Linked DNA regions of Variovorax paradoxus EPS. The protein of the gene in region 2 interacts with the protein of the main gene of each other region in a pairwise test. Links are inferred from orthologs where the notes say so. Each region holds a gene or a part of one and is shown on either strand. Other genes may lie near its edges.

Region 1 (3,231 bases), 4.7 Mb from region 2 along the record:
TGCCGCGGAACTCGCGGTTCAGGCGCTGGCCTTCATCGGCATCGACGATGCGCACCGTGATTTCGCCGTCGATGTCCAGCGCGTGGCGGATGCAGCGCGCAACGCGGTGGCGCGGCAGCGCGATGCGGTGCCGCTCGACGCCCTTGAAACGACCGAACTGCAGCGAAAGAGAAAGTGCCGGCAGCGCCATCTCAATTCGCGCCGCTGCGCTTGCGCTGGCCGTCGTAGGCGTCGACGATCTTCGCCACCAGCGGATGCCGCACCACGTCGGCACTCGTGAAGTGCGTGATCGCGATGCCGCTCACGCGCCGGAGCACGCGCTCGGCGTCGATCAAGCCGCTCAGTTGCTGCTTGGGCAGGTCGATCTGGCTCACGTCGCCGGTCACCACCGCCTTCGCGCCGAAGCCGATGCGCGTGAGGAACATCTTCATCTGCTCGACCGTGGTGTTCTGTGCTTCGTCCAGGATCACGAACGCGTTGTTCAGCGTGCGCCCGCGCATGAAGGCCAATGGCGCAATCTCGAGCGCGTTGCGCTCGAAGGCCTTCTGCACCTTCTCGTAGCCCATGAGGTCGTAGAGCGCGTCGTACAGCGGACGCAGGTACGGGTCGACCTTCTGCGTCAGGTCGCCCGGCAAAAAGCCGAGCCGCTCGCCCGCTTCCACGGCCGGCCGCGTGAGCACGATGCGCTGCACCGCCGCGCGCTCCAGCGCATCGACCGCGCAGGCCACCGCCAGATACGTCTTGCCGGTGCCGGCCGGGCCGATGCCGAAGGTGATGTCGTGCTTGGCGATGTTGTCCAGGTACAGCGCCTGCGTCGGCGTGCGCGCGCGCAGGTCGGCGCGGCGGGTGACGAGCATGGCCGCGTCCTCGTCGCTCATCGAGCCGTCGCCCGCCAGCGTGAGCTGCACCACGGCCGGATCGATCGGGCGCTGGGCAATTTCGTACAGCGCCTGCAGCACGTCCATCGCGCGCTGCGCCGAGGCCTTGGGGCCGTCGACCTTGAACTGCTCGTGGCGGTGCGCGATCTTCACGCCCAGCGCTTCCTCGATGCGGCGCAGGTGCGCGTCGAGCGGTCCGCACAGGTGTCCGAGGCGCGAGTTGTTCGGTGGGGTAAAGGTGTGTCGCAGAATCACGCCGGACATTTCAAGGAAAAAGGGCACCCATGATAGGCAAACTCACCGGCGTACTGGCCGAGCGCAACCCACCGCAGGTGGTGGTCGATTGCAACGGCGTCGGCTACGAGGTCGATGTGCCGATGAGCACGTTCTACAACCTGCCCGGCACCGGAGAGCGCGTTTCGCTGCTCACGCACTTCGTGGTGCGCGAGGACGCGCAGATTCTCTACGGTTTCGGCACCGCCGAGGAGCGTGCGGCTTTTCGCCAGCTCATCAAGATCACCGGCGTGGGTCCGCGTACCGCGCTCGGGCTGCTCTCGGGCATGAGCGTGGGCGAGCTGTCGCAGGCGATCACCACGCAGGAGCTCGGCCGTCTCGTGAAGATCCCCGGCATCGGCAAGAAGACCGCCGAGCGGCTGCTGCTGGAGCTCAAGGGCAAGCTGGGCGCCGATATCGGACTGCCGACGCATGCGGCCTCCGACGCGCAGGCCGACATCCTGCAGGCGCTGATCGCGCTGGGCTACAGCGACAAGGAAGCCGCACTCGCGCTCAAGGCGCTGCCCAAGGACGCGACGGTGAGCGAAGGCATCAAGCTGGCGCTGAAAGCCCTGGCCAAGTGAGCCTGCGGGCAGCGTGGTCGCGCGTCGAAGCGCTGCGCCACGAGTCGGTTCACAGCGATTCGCTGCTCATGCGCGCGGCCCTGATCGGCTGCGTGCCGATTCTCCTGGCCTACGGATGCGCGGGCGTCGTCTACGGCAACCTGCCGATGATGACGCCAGCCGGCCTCATCGACATGCCGGGCGCCTGCGCATGGCTCACCGCCGCGATGGCGTTCGCACTGGCGATCCTTGCGATCGACTGGCTGGTCCGCGGCGAACTGACGCCGCCGCAACCGCAGGTCATCGTGGTCACCAAGCGCTGGAGCCGTGGCAGCTACACGCAGAGCGTCATGCCGCCGCATGTCTTCCCCGAGCCTCGTTCGTCCCTGCTGCGCATCGGCTGCCTTGGCGTTGCGGCCGTGGCCTGCGCGTCTGCGCTGGTGGGCCGCGCCACGCTCGCGCTGGGGTGGCAGGCCTTCGCGCGGCCGGGCGGCCTCGCGCCGCAGGCGGAGTGGCCGCTCTATCCGCTGCAATGGGTCTGGCCCTGGTTGCTGCCGCTGGCCCGGCGGCCCGTCGTGCTCGGATTGATCGGGGCGGGCGCCGTGCTGCTGGCGGCCGCCTACTTCATGAACTGGCGCAAGGTACGCGGTGCGTGGTTCCCATTCCTGACCGTGCTGCCGATGCTGCTGACGCTGAACTACCTGGGCGATGCGGGCTTCGATTTCGCGGCCGCGCGAGGTCTGGGCGGGCTGGTCGAGCCGGAGTTGGCGAGAGAACTGGCGCACCAGCCGGGCCGCTACAACGTCTTCAATTTCCTGAGCCTCTGGGGCGCCATCGGCTTCGGCACGGTGGGCTTGATCCTGGGCTTCTGGCTGGGCCGCTCGCGGGTGATGGACGAAGACTAGGACCGCCTTCGCCTCAAGGGTGGATCTTCTCGCCCTTTGCCAGCATCTCCACGAACTGCGCGATGCGCCGCGCACGCGTCTCGGCCTTCTTCGCGCCTTGCGTGCGGAACAGCACCGCATAGCGATTGCGCGCATCCAGCGTGGCGAAGAACTTCGCGGCCTTCTTGTTCGCATCGAGCGCGGCCTGCAGGTCGGGCGGCACAGTCGCCACGCTCGCGGCGTCGTAAGCCGCCTCCCAGCGCCCGTCAGCCTTCGCGCGTTCCACCTCGGCCAGCCCGGCCGGCTGCATGCGCTCGTCGTCGATCAGCTTCAGCGCCTTGTCGCGGTTGATCTTCGACCAGGTGCTGCGCGCGGTGCGCGGCGTGAAGCGCTGCAGAAAATACTGCTCGCCATCGCTCTTGTCGCTCTTGCGCTGCCCGTCGATCCAGCCGAAGCACAGTGCGATCTCGAGTGCCTCGGGATGGTCGACAGAGGCGATGCCGCTGGCCTTCTTCGCGATGCGCAGCCACACGCCGGCATGCGTGCCGTGGTGGCGCTTGTACCAGCGCGCGAGCGCCGCAGCGTTCGCGAATTCGACAGGCGCGTCATCGACGATGCGCTCTGCTTTCGCTG
Region 2 (5,108 bases):
AAGGTGATCGGTGTCGGCGGCGGTGGCGGCAATGCGGTCGCCCACATGATGGAGCGTGGTGTGCAGGGCGTGCAGTTCGTTTGCGCGAACACTGACGCACAGGCGCTGACCCGCAGCAACGCGAACAAGATCATCCAGCTGGGCACCAGCGGCCTGGGTGCCGGCAGCAAGCCCGACAAGGGCCGTGAAGCCGCCGAAGCCGCCGTGGACGAAATCCGCGCGGCGATCGACGGCGCGCACATGCTGTTCATCACCGCCGGCATGGGCGGCGGCACGGGCACCGGCGCCGCGCCGGTGATCGCGCGCGTGGCCAAGGAAATGGGCATCCTCACCGTGGGTGTGGTGACCAAGCCCTTCGACTGGGAAGGCGGCCGCCGCATGAAGAACGCGGACGACGGCCTGGCCGAACTCGAAGCCAACGTCGATTCGCTGATCGTGGTGCTCAACGAGAAGCTGCTCGACGTGCTCGGTGAAGACATCACCCAGGACGAAGCCTTCGCGCACGCCAACGATGTGCTCAAGAACGCCGTGGGCGGCATCTCGGAAATCATCAACGAGTACGGCGGCGTGAACGTCGACTTCGAAGACGTGCGCACCGTGATGGGCGAACCGGGCAAGGCCATGATGGGCACCGCCGCGGCTGCCGGTCCCGACCGCGCGCGCATCGCCGCCGAGCAGGCCGTGGCCTGCCCGCTGCTCGAAGGCATCGACCTCTCGGGCGCCAAGGGCGTGCTGGTGCTGGTGACGGCATCGAAGGGTTCGCTGAAGCTGAACGAGTCGAAGCTCGCGATGAACACCATCCGCGCCTACGCCTCGCCCGATGCGCACGTGATCTACGGCGCTGCCTACGACGAAGCCCTGGGCGACGAGATGCGCGTGACCGTGGTGGCCACGGGCCTCTCGCGCGCGGATGCACGCCGCCAGGCACCTACGCTGGAAGTCATTCGCACCGGCACCGACAACATCCCGTTCAACGTGCCCACCATGGGCGGCGTCGGCCACACCAGCGGTGGCAGCCAGCCGAACTACGACGGCATGGCAGTTCCCAGCGTGTGGCGCACCAACCGCACGATGGCCGCGGCCAAGGTGGATGCACTGTCGTCGGGCGGCATGGACGACTTCGAAATTCCTGCATTCCTGCGCCGTCAGGCCGATTAACCGGGCTCACCCCCAGGCTGCGCGCACTTCGTGTCGCTTCGCCAACCCCTACCGGGGGCAACATCAGCGGCCCGGCAAAGCCGGTTCCGCGGTGTTTCGCGAAGTGACTCAACGGGACGCTCAGGGCACGAAGGTTCGCAAGGGGTACAGGGAAGACCTGAAAGGGACTTCCGCTGCTCTAGGCGCTGCGTTCACTTCGTGCCCTTTGCGTCCATTGCCGGGATTGCATAGAACCGATGTCTATCGCTGCCATAGCGAGGGGATTAGGCCGCCACGCGCGTGGCGCGCCTAAAATCCCCGGCGTGCTGCAACAACGAACCCTCAAGTCGATCAGCCGCGCCGTGGGCGTGGGGCTTCACAGCGGGCAACGCGTGGAACTGACCCTGCGACCGGCCCCGGCCGACACGGGCATCGTGTTCCGCCGCGTCGATCTGCCCGAGCCTGCTGAAATCCGAATGACCGCCGAAGCGGTCACCGACACTCGCCTCGCCTCCACGGTCTCGACCGGCGGCGCGAAGGTGCAGACGGTCGAGCATCTGATGTCGGCCTGCGCGGGCCTCGGCATCGACAACCTCTACATCGACATCACGGCCGACGAAGTGCCGATCCTCGACGGGTCGGCTTCGTCTTTCGTGTTCCTGCTGCAAAGCGCGGGCATCGAACTGCAGAAGGCGCCGCGCCGCTTCATCCGCGTGACCCGCAAGGTCGAGGTGCGCGAAGGCGAGGGCGCCAACGAGAAGTGGGCGAGCCTGGAGCCGTACCACGGCTACAAGCTGAGCTTCGAGATCGACTTCGATCATCGCGTGGTCAATTCCACCGGCCAGCGCGTGGAGTTCGACCTCGGCACCGATTCGTACAGCCGCGACATCGCACGTGCGCGCACCTTCGGCTTCACGAAAGAGGTCGAGTACATGCGCAGCAAGGGCTTGGCCCTGGGCGGCGGTCTCGACAACGCCATCGTGATGGACGACACCAAGGTGCTCAATGCCGGCGGGCTGCGCTACGACGACGAGTTCGTGAAGCACAAGATCCTCGATGCGATGGGCGACCTCTACATCATCGGCAAGCCGCTGCTCGCGGCCTACACCGCGTTCCGCTCGGGCCATGCGCTCAACAACAAGCTGCTGCGCGAACTGCTGGCGAACAGCGACGCCTACGAGGTCGTGACCTTCGACGACGAGAAGCGCGCACCGCGCGGCTTCGGCGAAGTGGCGCGGGCCTGGTAGGCCGGCGCCTTTCCGAGCGATGCTTCTCTTCCGCTGGGCCATCCTGCTGCTTCTGCTGGTGGCGGGCGTGTCCTTCGCTTTCTATGCGGGCACCGGCCAGGTGAAGTACCGGCGCGTCGGCTGGATCGTGCTCAAGTGGACGCTGCTCGCTGCCTTCGGCTTCTTCGCGGTGCTGATCGCGGAGCGCGTGGCCTAGGCCTTCTTCCTTCTGCCGGGCTTAGCGCGAACGCCCTTGCCGGTAGGTGCCGGCATGGGTCTTCGACAGCTCGGCGGCTTCGGCCAGCCGCGCCATCGAACGGCCCACTTGCGCATGCGTGATCGCGATGCCCAGCGCATCGGCCGCATCGGCGCCGGGCAGCCCCGGCAGGTCGAGCAACCGCTTCACCATCTCCTGCACCTGCGCTTTGGCCGCCTGGCCATGGCCTGCGACTGCCTTCTTCATCTGCAGCGCGGTGTACTCGGCCACCGTGAGGTTGCTGTTCACCAGAGAGGTCACGCAGGCGCCGCGCGCCTGTCCCAGCAGCAGCGTCGACTGCGGGTTGACGTTCACGAAGATGATTTCCACCGCCGACGCATCGGGTTGGTAGCGCGCGGTGATTTCGGCAATGCCGTCGAACAGCACCTTCAGGCGCGCCGGCAGGTTGCCGCTGCCCAGGTGCCGCGTGCTGATGGTGCCGCTGGCCACATAGCGCAGCGCGTGGCCGTCCGCGTCCACCACGCCGAAGCCGGTGGTGAGAAGGCCGGGGTCGATGCCGAGGATGCGCATGTCTGTCAGGCGTTGAAGTACCAGCGGATCGAGTGAAAGAAGATCGGCGCCGCGAAGCACAGCGCATCGACGCGGTCCAGAAGGCCGTTCGCGCCGGTCACGCCCACGCCCTTCTTGCCCCAGTTCGGAATGCCGCGGTCGCGCTTGAGCGCCTTCATCACGAGGTGTCCCATCGAGCCTGCGATGCAGGCGATGACCGACACCGCGAGCGCCTGCCCGAACTTGAACGGCGTGATGAACGAGAACAGCGCGCCCACCAGGCTCGCCACCACGATGCCGATGCCCCAACTGGTCCAGTTGAAGCTGCGGCTCACGTTGGGTGCGAACGGCGTGCGCTGCGTGCGGCGCGAGATGAGGTGCTGCACCAGCACCGAGGTCTGCACCACGAACACCAGGAAGAACACGAGGAAGGCGCTCTTGCCCTCGTAGCCCGGAAAAGTCAGCAAGAGCAGCGCCGGCACGTGACTCATGCCGTAGACGCAGACCATGATCCCCCACTGCAGCTTGGCGTTGCGCTCGAGGAATTGGCTCGAATCATTGGCCAGCGCGCTCGCCACCGGAATCGCGAGGAACACGTAGACCGGGATGAACACGGTGAAGAGATCGAAGTGCGCCGTGGCCACCAGCCAGAACTGGATCGGCAGCACCACGAAGAACGCGAGGATCAAGCTGCGGTGGTCGCCGCGCCGCGTGGGCGAGAGCGTGATGAATTCGCGCAGCGCGAAGAACGAGATCAGCGCGAACAGCACCGTGGCCACGGTTTCGCCGAGCGCCCAGCCGATCCAGAAGATGATCACCATGAACCAGGTGGTGCCCAGCAGCGCCCGGTAATGCGCGAGCTCGGCCTGCCAGGTGGCATCGTGTACGGGGTTGCGCTTTTCGCGGAAGCTGAGGAAGAAGGCGGTGGTGCTGATGATCATCAGCAGGCCGAAGATGATGAGGAAGAGCGCCGCGACCTGCTGGGTCGGGGTGAGGTTGCGCAGGAACTGGTTCATGGGGTCAGATATCGCGCAAGGCGATCACTGCGGCACGCGCGCGATCCAGGAAGGAGCGGCGCTCTTCGCCCTCTTCGACGCGGATCGGCGCGCCGAAGGTAACGGAGCAAAGAATGGGCACCGGCACGATCTCGCCCTTGGGCATGACGCGCTGCACGTTGTCGATCCAGGCCGGCACGAGCACCACGTCGGGGAACATCGTTGCGAGCGTGTAGAGGCCGGACTTGAACTTCTGCGGCTCGCCCGTGTGGCCTCGCGTGCCTTCGGGAAAGATGATGATCGAGTCGCCACTGCGCAATGCCTCGACGAGCGGCGCGAGGGGATCGGTGGGTGGCGGCGCGGGCTCGGCCGGCGGCGGCGAGGGCTCCGCAACGAATGGCGGCGGGGCGATGGGCGCGGGGGGCGGCACCGGTGCTGGAAGGTCGAGCTCGCCTTGCAGCTCGTTCACGACCTCGGCACGCGGCGCTTCGGCCGGCAGCAGCGGCTCCATCGAAGGTTCGATGCGCTCGGCGGGCGCTGCAGCGACAGCCGGCTCGGCCTGCATCGGTTCAGGCGCAGCAGCTGCAGCAGGCGCCGTGGCCGCACGCTCCACATACACCGCGTTGAACACCTCCGTCGTGATCCACCGCTTGACCGGCGTGTTGGCCCAGTAGTCGCGCGCCGCGATCGGCCGCGTGATGCTGCGCAGTTCCTCGGGCAGCGCCGCCCAGATCATCACGAGGTCGGCGTGGCTCTGGTGGTTGGCGAAATAGATGCGCTGCTCGGCCTTCGGTGGACAGCCGTACCAGCGCGCCTGCGCGCCCGTGAGCAACCGGACGAACCCCAACAACAACCAACCTGTGAGCTTTGCCAGCATATGGGCGCGATGATACGGGCCATGCGATGGCGATTCGATCCTCTTTCACTGGCGTGGGCGGTGGCCCTGTTCGTTGTTCTTGCGTTGCTGGCCACCGTCGGCGCGCG

The links. Proteins that work in one complex are often made in the same cells at the same time.
Region 1: the proteins of ruvC (region 2) and ruvA interact in binary tests that used the Escherichia coli proteins (3 or more experiments, as listed by UniProt). The link is inferred for Variovorax paradoxus EPS from one-to-one orthologs.

Annotation. Positions count from the first base shown.
Region 1 is NC_014931.1:5,751,958-5,755,188, reverse strand. What follows is about bases 1-2,948. They hold ruvA (Holliday junction branch migration protein RuvA), read left to right. Parts: upstream 1-1,162; coding sequence 1,163-1,735; downstream 1,736-2,948. Other genes in these bases: VARPA_RS26390 (YdeI/OmpD-associated family protein), read right to left, coding at 2,633-2,948; VARPA_RS26395 (hypothetical protein), read left to right, coding at 1,732-2,619; VARPA_RS26405 (PhoH family protein), read right to left, coding at 192-1,142; ybeY (rRNA maturation RNase YbeY), read right to left, coding at 1-190. Also shown: more of VARPA_RS26390, read right to left, coding at 2,949-3,231. UniProt on the Escherichia coli protein: The RuvA-RuvB-RuvC complex processes Holliday junction (HJ) DNA during genetic recombination and DNA repair.
Region 2 is NC_014931.1:1,100,110-1,105,217, forward strand. Bases 1,377-4,257 are described here. They hold ruvC (crossover junction endodeoxyribonuclease RuvC), read right to left. Parts: upstream 3,151-4,257; coding sequence 2,602-3,150; downstream 1,377-2,601. Other genes in these bases: lpxC (UDP-3-O-acyl-N-acetylglucosamine deacetylase), read left to right, coding at 1,461-2,384; VARPA_RS31310 (hypothetical protein), read left to right, coding at 2,404-2,580; VARPA_RS04925 (phosphatidate cytidylyltransferase), read right to left, coding at 3,156-4,145; VARPA_RS04930 (lysophospholipid acyltransferase family protein), read right to left, coding at 4,150-4,257. In the rest of the region: cell division protein FtsZ, read left to right, coding at 1-1,158; more of VARPA_RS04930, read right to left, coding at 4,258-5,001; VARPA_RS04935 (DUF2809 domain-containing protein), read left to right, coding at 5,011-5,108.